One region of the Streptomyces sp. NPDC006879 genome, then DNA from elsewhere that is predicted to be linked to it. Evidence: riboswitches for the same ligand, from Rfam matches in the RefSeq annotation. Region 1 holds a riboswitch; the other holds the start of a gene.
The links. Region 1 has a riboswitch for cobalamin ahead of ACFYMC_RS27195 (ABC transporter substrate-binding protein). Riboswitches for the same ligand answer to the same signal wherever they lie in the genome.
Positions count from the first base shown of each region.

Region 2: linked by a shared signal. The riboswitch ahead of ACFYMC_RS19105 (energy-coupling factor ABC transporter permease) and the one ahead of ACFYMC_RS27195 (ABC transporter substrate-binding protein) in region 1 are both predicted to bind cobalamin.

Region 1 covers NZ_JBIAGC010000057.1:6,506-13,410, forward strand. The annotation lists gene ACFYMC_RS27175 (RNA polymerase sigma factor) at 1-88, opposite strand, end outside; gene ACFYMC_RS27180 (hypothetical protein) at 82-324, opposite strand; gene ACFYMC_RS27185 (ABC transporter ATP-binding protein) at 786-1,574, opposite strand; gene ACFYMC_RS27190 (FecCD family ABC transporter permease) at 1,571-2,572, opposite strand; gene ACFYMC_RS27195 (ABC transporter substrate-binding protein) at 2,596-3,579, opposite strand; adenosylcobalamin (AdoCbl) riboswitch at 3,588-3,744, opposite strand; gene ACFYMC_RS27200 (cytochrome P450) at 3,906-5,309, shown strand; gene ACFYMC_RS27205 (NADP-dependent isocitrate dehydrogenase) at 5,457-6,905, opposite strand, start outside.
Region 2 covers NZ_JBIAGC010000025.1:1,615-8,519, reverse strand. The annotation lists gene ACFYMC_RS19130 (L-serine ammonia-lyase) at 1-954, shown strand, start outside; gene ACFYMC_RS19125 (hypothetical protein) at 1,041-1,262, opposite strand; gene ACFYMC_RS19120 (hypothetical protein) at 1,378-2,994, shown strand; guanidine-III (ykkC-III) riboswitch at 3,134-3,194, shown strand; gene ACFYMC_RS19115 (DMT family transporter) at 3,209-3,523, shown strand; gene ACFYMC_RS19110 (hypothetical protein) at 3,617-4,123, shown strand; cobalamin riboswitch at 4,431-4,628, shown strand; gene ACFYMC_RS19105 (energy-coupling factor ABC transporter permease) at 4,658-5,359, shown strand; gene ACFYMC_RS19100 (energy-coupling factor ABC transporter substrate-binding protein) at 5,356-5,703, shown strand; gene cbiQ (cobalt ECF transporter T component CbiQ) at 5,710-6,459, shown strand; gene ACFYMC_RS19090 (energy-coupling factor ABC transporter ATP-binding protein) at 6,456-6,905, shown strand, end outside.

The sequences.
Region 1 (6,905 bases):
GCTGGTAGGCGTCGAAGTTGTCGAGGAGGCGCTGGCCCAGCTCCCCGTCGAAGCAGAGCGGCTCCCGGTGCGAGGCGCCTTTCACCACGTCTCGTAGCCCTCCGGGTCCGTGCGTCGCTGGGGTGGACCGGTCCGCCACAAGGTGATGGTGGCGCCGCCCTGGGCCTCGTAGCGCAGCACCGTCGTATCGCGTTCGGCTGCCGACGGGCGAGCCCCAGGATCACGCGGGCGGCGGTGCGGGCCCGCGGCCCGGGAATGGCGCCAGAGCGCGGCGAGCGCGCTCACGGCGGCCGGAAGGGTCCCGGCCAAATCCCAGGGGGTCATGGCGCTCCTCGTCTGTGGTGGGTAGGACGCGGGCGCGCCCTCACCCCTCATACGGAAGCCTGTGCCAGTCCATTAACGGACGACCAGAAAAGCTCATCTAGTCACACCAGTCGATCACACCTGCCGCAATCTCACCGAGGTGCACATGCCACCGGAATGGCCTGTCCCGCATAGGCTCGGAGGCCTTCCTGGCGGAACGTCAGACAGCACTTGCGCACCGCACGGACTCGGCACGGGCGCAGAAGCGACAGCGGGTACGAAGCGGTTGACGCCCCCCTGGTCCCGGCCGGGGATGTCCCTTGCTCCCTGGTGGGGTGAGGACATCGGGTGGGTTCCTGCTTCGCTGCACGCCGCCGCACACGACCCGGCCCCACCTGCGCCCGACATGCCCTCCCCGCCGGTCCGGCGGTCCTGGCGACGTTGACCGCCGCGCCCACGCCCCAGCCGAGGACGGCGCCCGCTCATCGGTCCGGGGGGAGGTAGACGAGGGTGGGCACCCCCGTGGTCGGGTGCACACCGACACTGGCGCGCACCCCGTAGACCTCGGCCAGCACCCGCTCGGTGAGCACCTCGACCGGCGGACCCGATGCGACCACTCGACCGGCGTCCAGGACGTACAGCAGGTCACAGTAGGCTGCGGCCAGATTGAGGTCGTGCAGCACCACCAGATTGGTGGTGCCGAGCCCCCGAACCAGTGACAGGATCTCCAACTGGTAGCGGATGTCCAGGTGGTTGGTGGGCTCGTCCAGTGCGAGCAGTCCGGGCTCCTGCACCAACGCTCTTGCTATCAGGACCCGTTGGCGCTCCCCTCCAGAGAGCCCGTCGAAGGCGCGCTCCGCCAGTGGGTTCACGCCCACCCGCGCCAGCGCCGCGTCGACCCGACGGACGTCGTCGGGACCGTCCGCCTCCCAGAACCGCTTGTGCGGACTGCGCCCCATCGAAACCACCTCACGGACCGTCAAACCGAAGGTTCCGGTGGCGTCCTGCGGGACGACCGCGATGCGGCGGGCCCGGTCACGCACTCGCACCGAGCCCACATCGAGACCGTCCAGCAGAATCCGTCCGGCATCGGGGCGCAGCGCACCGTACACACAGCGCAGCAGGGTGGTCTTGCCACTGCCGTTGGGGCCTACCAGCCCCACGGTCAGCCCGGCTGCCGCGCTCAGGTCCACCGCATCGAGGAGGGTACGCCCGTCGATCTCGAACACCACTGCCTCGACGCGCAGTTCTGCGGGTGGTCGGGCGGTCATCCGCTGATCCCCTCGGTTCGGCTGGTGCGGCGCAGCTGCCACAGAAAGAAGGGGCCGCCGATGAGTGCCGTGACCACACCCACCGGAATCTCCTCGGGCGCCGCCACCGTGCGCGCCACCAGGTCGGCCAGCAGCAGGAATACCGCCCCGCCGAGCGCGGCCACCGGCAACAGCCGCCGGTGCGAGGCACCCACCAGCATCCGGGCGGCGTGCGGCACCATCAGCCCGACGAAACCGATCGCACCGCTGAACGCCACCAACACGCCGATCACCAGTGAGGCGAGGACAAAGACGACCGCACGGAAGCGACTGGTGTCCAAGCCCAACGTGCGGGCCCCTTCCTCCCCCGCGAGGAGGAGGTCCAGCGGCCGGGCCAGGGCGAGGAGCAGCGCGGTGCCGAGGATCAGTGCCGCGGCGGGCAGGGCCAAGCTGTCCCCGCGAGCCGCACCCAACCCGCCGAGGGTCCAGAACAGGACCGCCCGGACGTGTTGCGCGGACGCCGACAGCACCAGGACCAAACTGGTCAGGGCCGTCAGGATGTACTGGACGGCGACGCCCGCCAGGATCAGCCTGCCGGTGGTCATGGTGCCCCCGCGTCGGGCCATCGCGTACACCACGACCAGGGCGAGCGTCGACCCGGCGAACGCGGCGACCGGCAACGCGAAGGTGGTGGCTGCGCCCGCTCCCACACCGAGGACGACGACCAGCACCGCGCCCGTCGAAGCCCCCGAGGAAGCGCCGAGGAGGAAGGGGTCGGCCAGCGGATTGCGCACCAGGGCCTGCAAGACGGTGCCGGTGACGGCCAGCCCCGCCCCTACCACCGCGCCGAGCAAGACCCGCGGCAGGCGGACCTCCCACACGATGGCGGCGAAGGGCCCGGTGCGCTCGCCGCCGACGAGGATGGTGACGACCTCCCGGACGGGTATCCGCACCGGGCCCAACACCAGGGCGGCCACGGCGAGGGCCGTGAGTGCGCCGAGCAGCAGTCCCAGGGCCATCGGGAACCGCAGACGGCGGACGCTCACCGGGCGGCGGGATGGAGCTGGCGGGCGAGTTCCTCTACGGCGTCCGCCACTCGTACGCCGAGCACCGCCGAGGAAAGCGGCAGCACGGCGAAGCGCCGGTCCCGGACGGCCGGGACCTCTCTGAGTGCTGGGTCCTGCAACAAACGCTTCTTCTTGGCCTCAACGGTCGTACCACCGTAGTCGTAGATGACGACCACCTCGGGCCGACGCTGCACGACCTGTTCCCACGAGACGTCCCCGAAGGTGTCCTTGAGGTCGGAGAAGACGTTGTCGCCGCCGGCGAGGGAGATGATCTCGTTGCCGATGCCGTGACCACCGGAGGTGAAGGCCGTGTTGTCGCCCGAATCGTAGACGAAGACCGAGGGGTGCTCCGCAGCGGAAACCTTCGCCTTGACGGCCTCGATGCGCCGCTGCCCCTCGGCGAGCAGCCGCGCTCCGCGCTCGGGAACACCGAAGACCCTTGCGACCTCGGTGATCTCGGTGCGCAACTGGTCGAGGCCGACCTTGCCTTCGGTGCAGTACTCCACGCTGAGCCGGGTGGCGACGCCGCTCTTCTCCAGGCCTGCCCGGTCTCGGCCCGCGCCCTCGTCGAAGGCGCTGGTGTAGCCGCCGTACACGAAGTCCGGGGCGGCGGCGAGCAGGACCTCCTTGGAGGGGTACTCCTTGGCGAGCACCTTGATGCCCTGGTAGTCGGAGCGGTAGCGCGCGAGGATGGCGTCGTCGAGGTAGGCGGTGCCGACGATGCGGTCCCCCAGCCCGAGGGCGAGCAGGATCTCGGTGGTGTGTTGGTTCATGGTCACGGCACGCTTCGGCGGCGCGTCGAAAGTCGTCTGAACCCCGCAGTTGGTCACGGTGAACGGGAAGCCGGCGGGGGAGCCTTGGAGCTGGCGCACCGGGTCCGGCTGACTGCCGCAGGCAGCGAGCGGAACCAGCAGAGCGGTCGTGAGAAGTGCGCGCAGGCAAGCGCGAGTTCGGGTCATGGCCCTGTTTGCCTCTCCGGGGATCCTCGTCCCCGATGGAAGTGAAGAGGCGGCGCGTCAGTGTCTGACTTCCGGGCGCGCCTTCGAGGGCGTGCCCGGTCACAGTGGCGGGACCGTACCGGAATCGCACCGGCTTCCTGGCCTGCGCCGCCTTGGTGATCAGTGCCAGTGTGCCAGACCGTCATGGCCGCCGATCACCGCGGTGGGTCGAGTTCCCACCCTCGCCGGGTTCGGGGATGTCCGGCACAATGGGCGTCTCGGGTGGCCCCGGCTGCGTGACCGCTGTCGCGGGCGACCATGGGTTCGGCGATCGCCTAGGGGGCGGCGTGGGCGCACGGGAGGTGTCGGTCCCCGGACCGACGGGGTTACCACTGCTCGGCTCGGTCCGGGAGCTCAGAAGGGATTCGCTGGGCGCGTTCTTGGCCGCACAGCGCGAGTTCGGGGACCTGTGCCGTTTCGTGGCAGGACCCCCCGGGCTGCGCAACGAGGTGTACGCGGTGTTCTCCGCGACGGGCGCACAGCAGGTCCTGGCCACCGACTCGGCCAACTTCCGCAAGGACAACCTCTTCTACCAGGAGGTCCGTGAGTCCTTCGGCAATGGCCTTCTGACCAGCCAGGACGCCGACTATCTTCGTCAACGCAGGCTGGTGCAACCCCTGTTCACTCGGCGGCGCGTCGACGGGTACGCCCGGGCCATGACGATCGAGGCAGCGGCCCTGATAGGTCGCTGGTCCGACTCCCCCGATGCCACCGTCGACCTCGTACCGGACATGGCGGACCTGGCCCTGCGGACGGTGGCCCGCATCCTGTTCGGCACTGATGTGGGGCGTGCCGTGGCCGTGGTGGAACGCTGCTTCCCGATCCTCGGGGAGTACGTGCTGCGGCGCGGCTTCTCGCCGGCGAACCCGCCACGGGCTTGGCCGACCCCGGCGAACCGCAGGGCAGCCGCGGCCACCGAGGAGCTGTACGCCGTCTGCGACGCGATCATCGCGGGGCGGGTTGTCAACGGGCGTACGCAGGAGTCCGCGCCCAAGTCCACCCGGGAGCAGACCTGCGATCTACTGACGCTGCTCACCCAAGCGCAGAGCGAGCAGGAGGAGGCGTTCGGCCCGGCCGAGCTCCGGGAACAGGTCCTGGTCTTCCTGTTGGCGGGGCACGAGACCACCGCCACCTCCATGGCATTCGCCCTGCACCTGCTGGCCGGCCACCCCAAGGAGCAGGAGTTGGCCAGGCAGGAGGTGGAGAGCGTCCTGGCCGGCCGGGTGCCCACCGCGGCCGATCTGGACCGACTCCCCTACCTGACTCAGGTCCTCAAGGAGTCCATGCGCCTGTATCCGGCCGCTCCGATCATCGGCCGCCGTTCGGTCGAGGCACGGGAGATCGGCGGGATGACCGTGCCGGCGGAATCCGACGTGATGGTGGCGCCCTGGGTGATCCACCGCAATCCCGCCTACTGGCCGGAGCCCGAACGGTTCCGACCGGACCGGTTCACATCACAGGCCGAGCAGGACAGGCCGCGCTACGCCTGGTTGCCCTTCGGCGGAGGACCACGCGCCTGCATCGGCCAGCACTTCTCCATGCTGGAGTCGACGCTCGCGCTGGCGATGATCCTGCAGTCCTTCGAACTCGAAGCGGTGGACCGGGAGGTACCGGTGGAGACCGGCATCACCTTGCGCGCGAAGGGGCCGGCTCGCGCCCGGCTGCGAAAGCTCGACGGGAACGGGGCGTGAACCGTCCTGACGGGGACGATCGAGAGAAAGCCACCGCACCGCTCTCAGCACCTGTGAGGGAACGCCGGTGCCCCGGTCGGCGATCGCCGACCGGGGCACCGGTTCGAGCTTGTCCGCGCGGGACGGACCGAGCCGCCCCGCAGCGGGTCAGGCGAGGGTTCCCAGCGCCTGGTTGAAGGTCTGCGAGGGCCGCATGACGGCCGCGGCCTTCGCCACCGACGGCTGGTAGTAGCCACCGATGTCCGCCGGGGAGCCCTGCACGGCGATCAGCTCGCCGACGATGGTCTCCTCCTGCTCGCCCAAGGTCTTGGCCAGGGCCGCGAAGGCCTCCGCCAACTGGGCGTCCGCGGTCTGCGAGGCCAGCTCCTGGGCCCAGTACAGCGCCAGGTAGAAGTGGCTGCCCCGGTTGTCGATCCCGCCGAGGCGGCGGCTCGGCGACTTGTCCTCGTTGAGGAAGGTGCCGGTGGCCCGGTCCAGGGTGTCGGCGAGCACCTGGGCGCGGGCGTTACCGGTGGTGGTGGCGAGGTGCTCGAAGCTGACCGCAAGCGCCAGGAATTCGCCCAGGCTGTCCCAGCGCAGGTAGTTCTCCTTGACCAGCTGCTGGACGTGCTTGGGGGCGGAGCCACCGGCACCGGTCTCGAACAGGCCGCCACCGTTCATCAGCGGGACCACCGAGAGCATCTTGGCGCTGGTGCCCAGCTCCAGGATCGGGAACAGGTCGGTGAGGTAGTCGCGCAGCACGTTGCCGGTGACCGAGATGGTGTCCTCGCCCCGACGGATGCGCTCCAGGGAGAAGGCGATCGCCTTGACCGGCGACATGATCTCGATCTGCAGGCCCTCGGTGTCGTGCTCGGGGAGGTACTGCTTGACCTTGGCGATGAGGTTGGCGTCGTGGGCGCGGTTCTCGTCCAGCCAGAAGACGGCCGGGGTACCGGTGGCCCGCGCACGGGTGACGGCGAGCTTGACCCAGTCCTGGATCGGCAGGTCCTTGGTCTGGCACATCCGGAAGATGTCGCCGGCGGCGACGTCCTGCGCCAGGACGACCGCGCCGGTGGTGTCGACCACGCGGACGGTACCGGCGGCGGCGATCTCGAAGGTCTTGTCGTGACTGCCGTACTCTTCGGCCTTCTGGGCCATCAGGCCCACGTTCGGAACCGAACCCATGGTGGACGGGTCGTAGGCGCCGTGCGCACGGCAGTCCTCGACGACGACCTGGTAGATGCCGGCGTAGCTGCTGTCCGGCAGCACCGCGAGGGTGTCGGCCTCCTGACCGTCCGGGCCCCACATGTGCCCGGAGGTGCGGATCATCGCGGGCATGGAGGCGTCGACGATGACGTCGCTCGGCACGTGCAGGTTGGTGATGCCACGGTCGGAGTCAACCATCGCCAGGGCCGGGCCGTCGGCCAGCTCCGCGTCGAAGGAAGCCTTGATCGCCGCGCCCTCGGGGAGGGCGTCCAGGCCCTTGAGGATCCCGCCCAGACCATCGTTGGGAGACAGACCCGCCGCGGCCAGCGCCGCGCCGTACTGCGCGAAGGTCTTCGGGAAGAACGTGCGCACCACGTGGCCGAAGATGATCGGGTCGGAGACCTTCATCAT
Region 2 (6,905 bases), on a different contig from region 1:
CCCCTGCTGGAGAAGACCTACTACTCGGTCGGTGGCGGCTTCGTCGTCGACGAGGACGCGGTCGGCGAGGACCGGATCAAGCTCGACGACACCGTCTTGAAGTACCCCTTCCGCAGCGGCGACGAAATGCTGCGGCTGGCCTCCGAGACCGGCCTGTCGATCTCCTCGCTGATGCTGGAGAACGAGAAGGCCTGGCGGACGGAGGAGGAGATCCGCGAGGGGCTGCTGGAGATCTGGCGAGTCATGCAGGCCTGCGTGCAGCGGGGCCTGGCCCGTGAGGGCATCCTGCCCGGCGGGCTAAGGGTGCGGCGCCGTGCCGCGGCCACCGCACGGCAGCTGCGCACCGAGGGCGACCCGATGCTGCACCGCAGCGAGTGGACGACCATCTACGCGATGGCCGTGAACGAGGAGAACGCGGCCGGTGGTCGGGTGGTGACCGCCCCGACCAACGGCGCTGCCGGCGTCCTGCCCGCGGTCCTGCACTACTACGTGAACTTCGTCCCCGGCGCCGACGAGGACGGCGTGGTCCGCTTCCTCCTCGCCGCCGGCGCCATCGGCATGCTCTTCAAGGAGAACGCCTCCATTTCCGGCGCCGAGGTCGGCTGCCAGGGCGAGGTCGGATCGGCCTGCTCCATGGCGGCGGGAGCCCTGGCCGAGGTCATGGGCGGCACCCCCGAGCAGGTGGAGAACGCGGCCGAGATCGGCATGGAGCACAACCTCGGCCTGACCTGCGACCCGGTCGGCGGCCTGGTGCAGATCCCCTGCATCGAGCGCAACGGCATGGCGGCGGTCAAAGCCATCACCGCGGCCCGGATGGCGCTGCGCGGCGACGGCAGCCACAAGGTCTCCCTGGACAAGGTCATCAAGACCATGAAGGAGACCGGCGCCGACATGAAGGTCAAGTACAAGGAGACAGCGCGCGGCGGTCTCGCCGTCAACGTCATCGAGTGCTGACGGAGCTGGCCCCGACCAGCGCGGTCCGATCTCCAGCGCGGTCGGGGCCCGCCCCGTCCTGATCGGCCGGGTCGATTCCGTACCGGCTACCACTCGCGGCCCGTCACGAGAAGCCCGCGGGTCCAGCCCACCAGTTGACGCACGATGCCGGACGCCTGTGCGCTGCGCCGGCGCGAGAAGGGCAGCACCAAGAGCGCGGGCACGGAGGCGAGCGTCACGATGACCACGGGCACGAACGCGAGCGTCACCACGAGCACCCGACCCGACCAGCGGGCGCTCGCCAACAGGCACGGCAATTTGTCGATCATATGTCACGTTCCCTGCGCTAGCGGCTGATTGACGACCCCAGACTGGGGAATGCCGGATACGTTGCGACAGCTCGCACCGTTGCCAATGAGGTGCACCGCTCGCGGGAGGGGGCTCATGGCCGATCCAACGCGCCCACCAGCCGGTTCGTCCACGGTGGAACGCGGGGAAGTGCCTGAGGTTGCCGCGCTCGGCAACACGTTGACACGGCTCTTCAACACGCTCGGGATCTCCCAGCGCGGCTACGCGGCCCGCGTCCAACTGCACCACTCGATCGTTTCCCGGTATCTCGGCGGCCAACGGGTGGCTTCCCGGGACTTCGTCGAACGCCTCATCCAGGAGGCGCAGGAGCAGCTCGGTGCCCCGCTCAAGGAAGCGGCCAAGACCCGGGTCCGAGAGCAGCGGCTCGCGGCGGTTCGGGCCACGGACCCGGCCGAGTACGAGGTGGAGTTGGCGCGTCAGGAGGTCGCCCACGCCCGTCGCGCCATCGCCCGCCTGGAACGCGAGCAGGCGGCCCTGCACGAGCACATGGACCGCCTGGAGGCCGAACTGGCCGCCGTGACCGCCGAGCGGAAGCAGTTGGGCCACGACTGGGCCAGGGACCGGGCCGCCTCGCGGCACCGCGAGTTGGAGCTGCTCGCAGCCACAGCCGAGCACCGGCACATCCGCGAGACCCTTGAAGGGGAGCTCACCCGGGCACGGGCCGACCTCGCCGACGTGAACGCTCTGAAGACCGACGCGCAGGCACGCTGCCGCACGCTGGAGGACCGGGTGCTCGGGCTGGAGGAGGAACTCGCCGCCTTGCGAGCGGCTCGCGAGCAGGAAGCGGCCCCGGAGCGGCCCCTGTCTGTCTTGGAGCTGCTGGACCGGCTGTCCAGCCACCTCGTGGCCGGACGGCCGCGCGAGGTGACGAGGGCGCTGGAGGCAGCCGCATGGGAGCGGCCGGCGGACGAGTTGTTCCGCATCCTGGGATGGCTCGTCGTTGAGGCGCGGCACCGGGCGGACTGGTTGGTGGGCCTGGTGTGCGAGTACCGCTCCGTGGACACGGTGGCAGCGCTGGGCGAGCAACTGCCCGCGCTCGGGCGTGAGGTCGAGCTGGACCGCGAACTGCTCTCGGAGGCCGTCAGGGCCAGGACGCCCCAGGACCTGGCCCACCTGTACGCGCGGTGGGTCACGGCAGAGGACTGCGCCATGGGTGATGCACTGCTCGCCCGGGCTGTGTGGTCGGCGCGGGCGGTGGACCTGGTCGCCCTGCTGGGCCTCGTCGACGACGCGCCGGCGACCGAACGGGCCGTCCGGGAGACCGCCCGCCACGGGTTCCAGCCGCGTCGGCTGTTCGGGATCGCCCGTCGCCTGGCCGAGCAGGGGCGCGATTGCCTGGCCGCCGCGGTCCTCGCCGCGCTCGTCCACATCGCCGAGCGAGCGGTGGGCGGGGCTGGTGCGTTCCGCGAAGAGTTCGTCGTGCTGCTGCCGCACCAGCGCGCCGACCTGGCGGGTCGGATCCTCACGGCCGCCGCCCCGCTGTCGATGCTCCGGCTGCTCTACTCGCTCTACGACGTGCGGCAGGGCGAGGTCGTCGCCGACGAACTCATCGAGCGGGCAGCGGCCGAAGGGGCACTGCCCGCCCTGCTGGCCAACGCCCCGACCGCGTACCCCTCGGGCGAGCTGAGCAGCGCAGCGGAGCTGCGGGAGCTGTTGCGGACCTACCAGGAGCCCCTCGTCGGTGACGTCTGAGCCGTTGGGGCGCACGCGGGGAGCAGCCACGGGCAGGGCGCGGCTGGCGTCCGCGTGTTGGGGCACGATCCGGGACCTGGGCTGCGGAACAGGGTCCTTGGTCCCTGGCCCGGACCGGACAGCCCGTGCGAGGGTGGGGGCAGAGCTCAGACCAGCTCCCGGACGAGGGGCGCCGTACCCGGACACGACGACGGCGTCGAGGGAGCTGTTCGTCGTGGCGTGGATCGTTCTGATCGTCTCCGGGGTCCTCGAAGCCGTTTGGGCCACCGCACTGGGCAGGAGCGCCGGATTCAGCCGGCCGGTGCCCACCGCGGTCTTCGGCGTGGGCCTCGTGCTGAGCATGGCCGGGCTCGCCTACGCCCTGCGCACCCTGCCGATCGGTACCGGTTACGCGGTGTGGGTCGGCATCGGTGCGACGCTGACCGTGGCTTACGGGATGCTGTTCGGCGGCGAGAGCGTCTCGGCGGTGAAACTGGCACTGCTGGCCGGGATCGTGGGCTGTGTGATCGGGCTGAAGGCCCTGCACTGAAATCCCGTCCCCGCGACGGGAACCGTTGGGTTCCTCCGGGTGTCTCCGCGTATGACAATACTGTCCCCGTATCAGGGAGAATCGGGGAACGCCATGCCTCTGCGTCAACGTCAGCGCCTGGTGGCCGTCGCCACCGGCACCGCACTCACCCTGGGCGTGGGAATCGCCGTCCCGGCCGCCGCTTCGGCTGCGCCCGCGACCCAGACCCCACGCGTCGTCAACGCCCGTTGGGGCGGGCACTGCACGTACGACCGCCTGGTCATCGACATCAGGGGCTATGTCCCCACGGTGTCGGTGCGGCGGGTCAGCGAACTGCGATACGACGGGTCCGGCCGGAAGGTCCCGCTCGCGGGCCGCTACTTCCTGGAGATCCGTCTCAACCCCGCCCAGGCGCACAATGAGGCGGGCAAGTCCGTTTACCGGGGCCCCAAGCTGCAGAAGATCTACCTTCCCAAGCTCAAGGGCATCGCTCTGACCGGCGACTACGAGGCGTACGTGACCTTCGGAGCCGCCTTCAACACCAAGCCCACCTACAAGACGTTCAAGCTGCATGGGCCCGAGCGCGTGGTGCTCGACTTCAAGCACGCCAACGTCTGCTGAAGCACCTGCGGCCGGCGGGCCGGGACGGCGCACGCGCCCGTCCCGGCCCGCCGTTTGCGTGTGCCGGGCATCCGCTCGCCTCCGGCGAGCGGGCCCGCTCGGGCCAGAGGCCGGGGACCCCGCGAGGAGCACACGGCGATCGTTCGAACAGAACCGGGCCGGTCGCCCGAGGTCACCGGGAGGCGTGAACCCCGAGGGCCGACGTGCCTGCCGAGGGGACCACGGGCCGTGGATCGCGCGGGCCGTGGTCCCGGCCGCGCTCCGCTGCCCGAATTCGGGCCGGGTTGTGGCTCGCTGGGGTAGGCCATTAGGGTCGCAGGGCCTTGGTGTACGGGAAGACGGTGTGAAACCGGCGCGGCCCTCGCCACTGTGATCGGGAAGTCCGGCTCCACTCCTTCGGGAAGCCACTGGGCTGACGCGGGGAGTCCCACGCCGGCCCGGGAAGGCGGGGTCCGGGCATGAGTACCCGTGAGCCAGGAGACCGGCCGGGGCGCGTTGTCCATCCACGAGGTGCTGGAGAGGTCTCCCCCACTCATGCATATTGCCGAGGGGTTTCTACCCCCCTTGCACGCGGTCGCCTGGGGCGCCGCGTCCGCTCCCTTCGTCGTCCACGGCGTACGCTCCCTGACCCGCGAGGTCAAGGCGAACCCCGAGAGCACCCTGCTGCTCGGCGCTTCGGGGGCCTTCACGTTCGTTCTCTCCGCACTGAAGATCCCCTCGGTGACGGGCAGTTGCTCGCACCCCACCGGTACCGGGCTCGGAGCCATCCTCTTCCGGCCGCCGATCATGGCGGTGCTGGGCACGATCACCCTGCTGTTCCAGGCCCTGTTGTTGGCCCACGGCGGACTCACCACGCTGGGCGCGAACGTCTTCTCGATGGCCATCGCCGGCCCGTGGGCCGGGTACGCCGTCTACAAGCTGTTGCGGCGCTTCGAGGCCCCGCTGATGGTGTCGGTGTTCTTCGGCGCCTTCTTCGCCGACCTGGTCACCTACTGCGTCACCAGCGTGCAGCTGGCACTGGCCTTCCCGGACCCGGGCAGCGGCATCCCCGGGGCGCTCGCCAAGTTCGCCGGAATCTTCGCCGTCACCCAGATCCCACTGGCCGTCAGCGAGGGCCTGTTGACGGTACTGGTGATGCGGCTGCTCAGCCAGTCCAGCAAGAGCGACCTGATCCGGCTGGGCGTCCTGGCCCGAATCACCCCGAAGGCGCAGAAGCAGGAGGCCCCGGTCCGATGAGCCGGAACGCGAAGATCAACACTGTGCTGCTGCTCCTGGTGGCGGCCTTGGCCGTACTGCCCCTCGCGCTGGGGCTCGGCGACGGCAAGGAGGAGCCGTTCACCGGCGCGGACGCGCAGGCGGAGGTGGCCATCACCGAGCTGAAGCCCGACTACGAACCCTGGTTCTCCCCCCTGTACGAGCCGCCCTCGGGTGAGATCGAGTCCGCCCTGTTCGCCCTCCAGGCGGCACTCGGCGCGGGCGTACTGGCCTACTACTTCGGGGTGCGGCGTGGCCGCCGCCAGGGTGAGGCCGCGGCGGCGCGGGCGGGCGAGACCGGGCCCACCGTGAGCTCCGCACGGTAGCGGCCGGTGCTGCCGATCGATGTGGCGGCGCACGGCAACCGCTGGCGCCGCCGCCATCCACTGGAGAAGGCGGTCCTCGGTCTCGGGCTCACCGGGTCGGCGGTCGCGTTGCCACCCTGGCCGGGCTCGGTGCTGGTGGGCGCGGCCACCGTGGCGATCCTGTTGGGGCCAGCCGGGGTGACGTGGCGTCAACTGTGGCGCGCGTACCGGATCCCACTCGGATTCTGTTTCACCGGGGCACTGCCGCTGCTGGTGCAGCTGGGAGGCCAGGAAGGATTCCTGGCACTGGCACCTGGGGGCCCTCGGTTGGCCGCGGAGCTGCTACTGCGCACCTCGGCCGCCTCCTTGGGGGTGCTGTTGTTCGCCTTCACCACACCCGTGTCCGACGTGCTGCCGCGGCTGATCCGGGCCGGGGTGCCGGCCCCGGTGGTGGCGGTGGCGCTCGTCATGTACCGCATCGGCTTCCTGTTGTTGGACTCGGTCGCCCAGATCCGGCAGGCGCAGGCCGCTCGGTTGGGGCACACCAGCCGGGCGGCGGCCTGGCGTTCGCTCGCCGGACTGGCAGCGACCGCCTTCGTCCGGGCCTTCGACCGGGCTTCGCGTTTGGAGGCCGGGCTGGCCGGGCGGGGCTACGACGGCACGATGCGGGTGCTGGTGCCGTCCACGGTGTTGTCCTGGCCGTTCCTGGCGGCGACCGGAGTGCTGTTGACCTCGTTGAGCGCCACCACGCTCGTACTGGAAGGGCTGGTGCTGTGACCTGCGGACCGATCGTCGAACTCCTCGATGTGTCCTACGCCTACGAAGACGGCCCCGCGGTGCTCCACCGGGTGGACTTCGCGATCCGTGAGGGCCGCTCGCTGGCGCTGTTGGGCCGCAACGGCGGTGGGAAGACGACGCTGTTGCGGCTGCTGAGCGGCGGGCTCCGGCCGGACTCGGGCGAGGTGCTGCTCGCCGGGGAGCCGGTGCGCTACGGCCGCAAGGGACTGACCGGGCTCCGGACCTCGGTGCAGCTGGTGGTGCAGGATCCGGACGATCAGCTGTTCGCCGCTTCGGTGGGCCAGGACGTGTCCTTCGGGCCGATGAACCTCGGTCTGACCCAGGAGGCGGTCCGGGAGCGGGTGGACGAGGCCCTCGCGGCCCTGGACATCACGGCCCTTCGGGACCGCCCGACGCATCTGCTCTCCTACGGGCAGCGCAAGCGG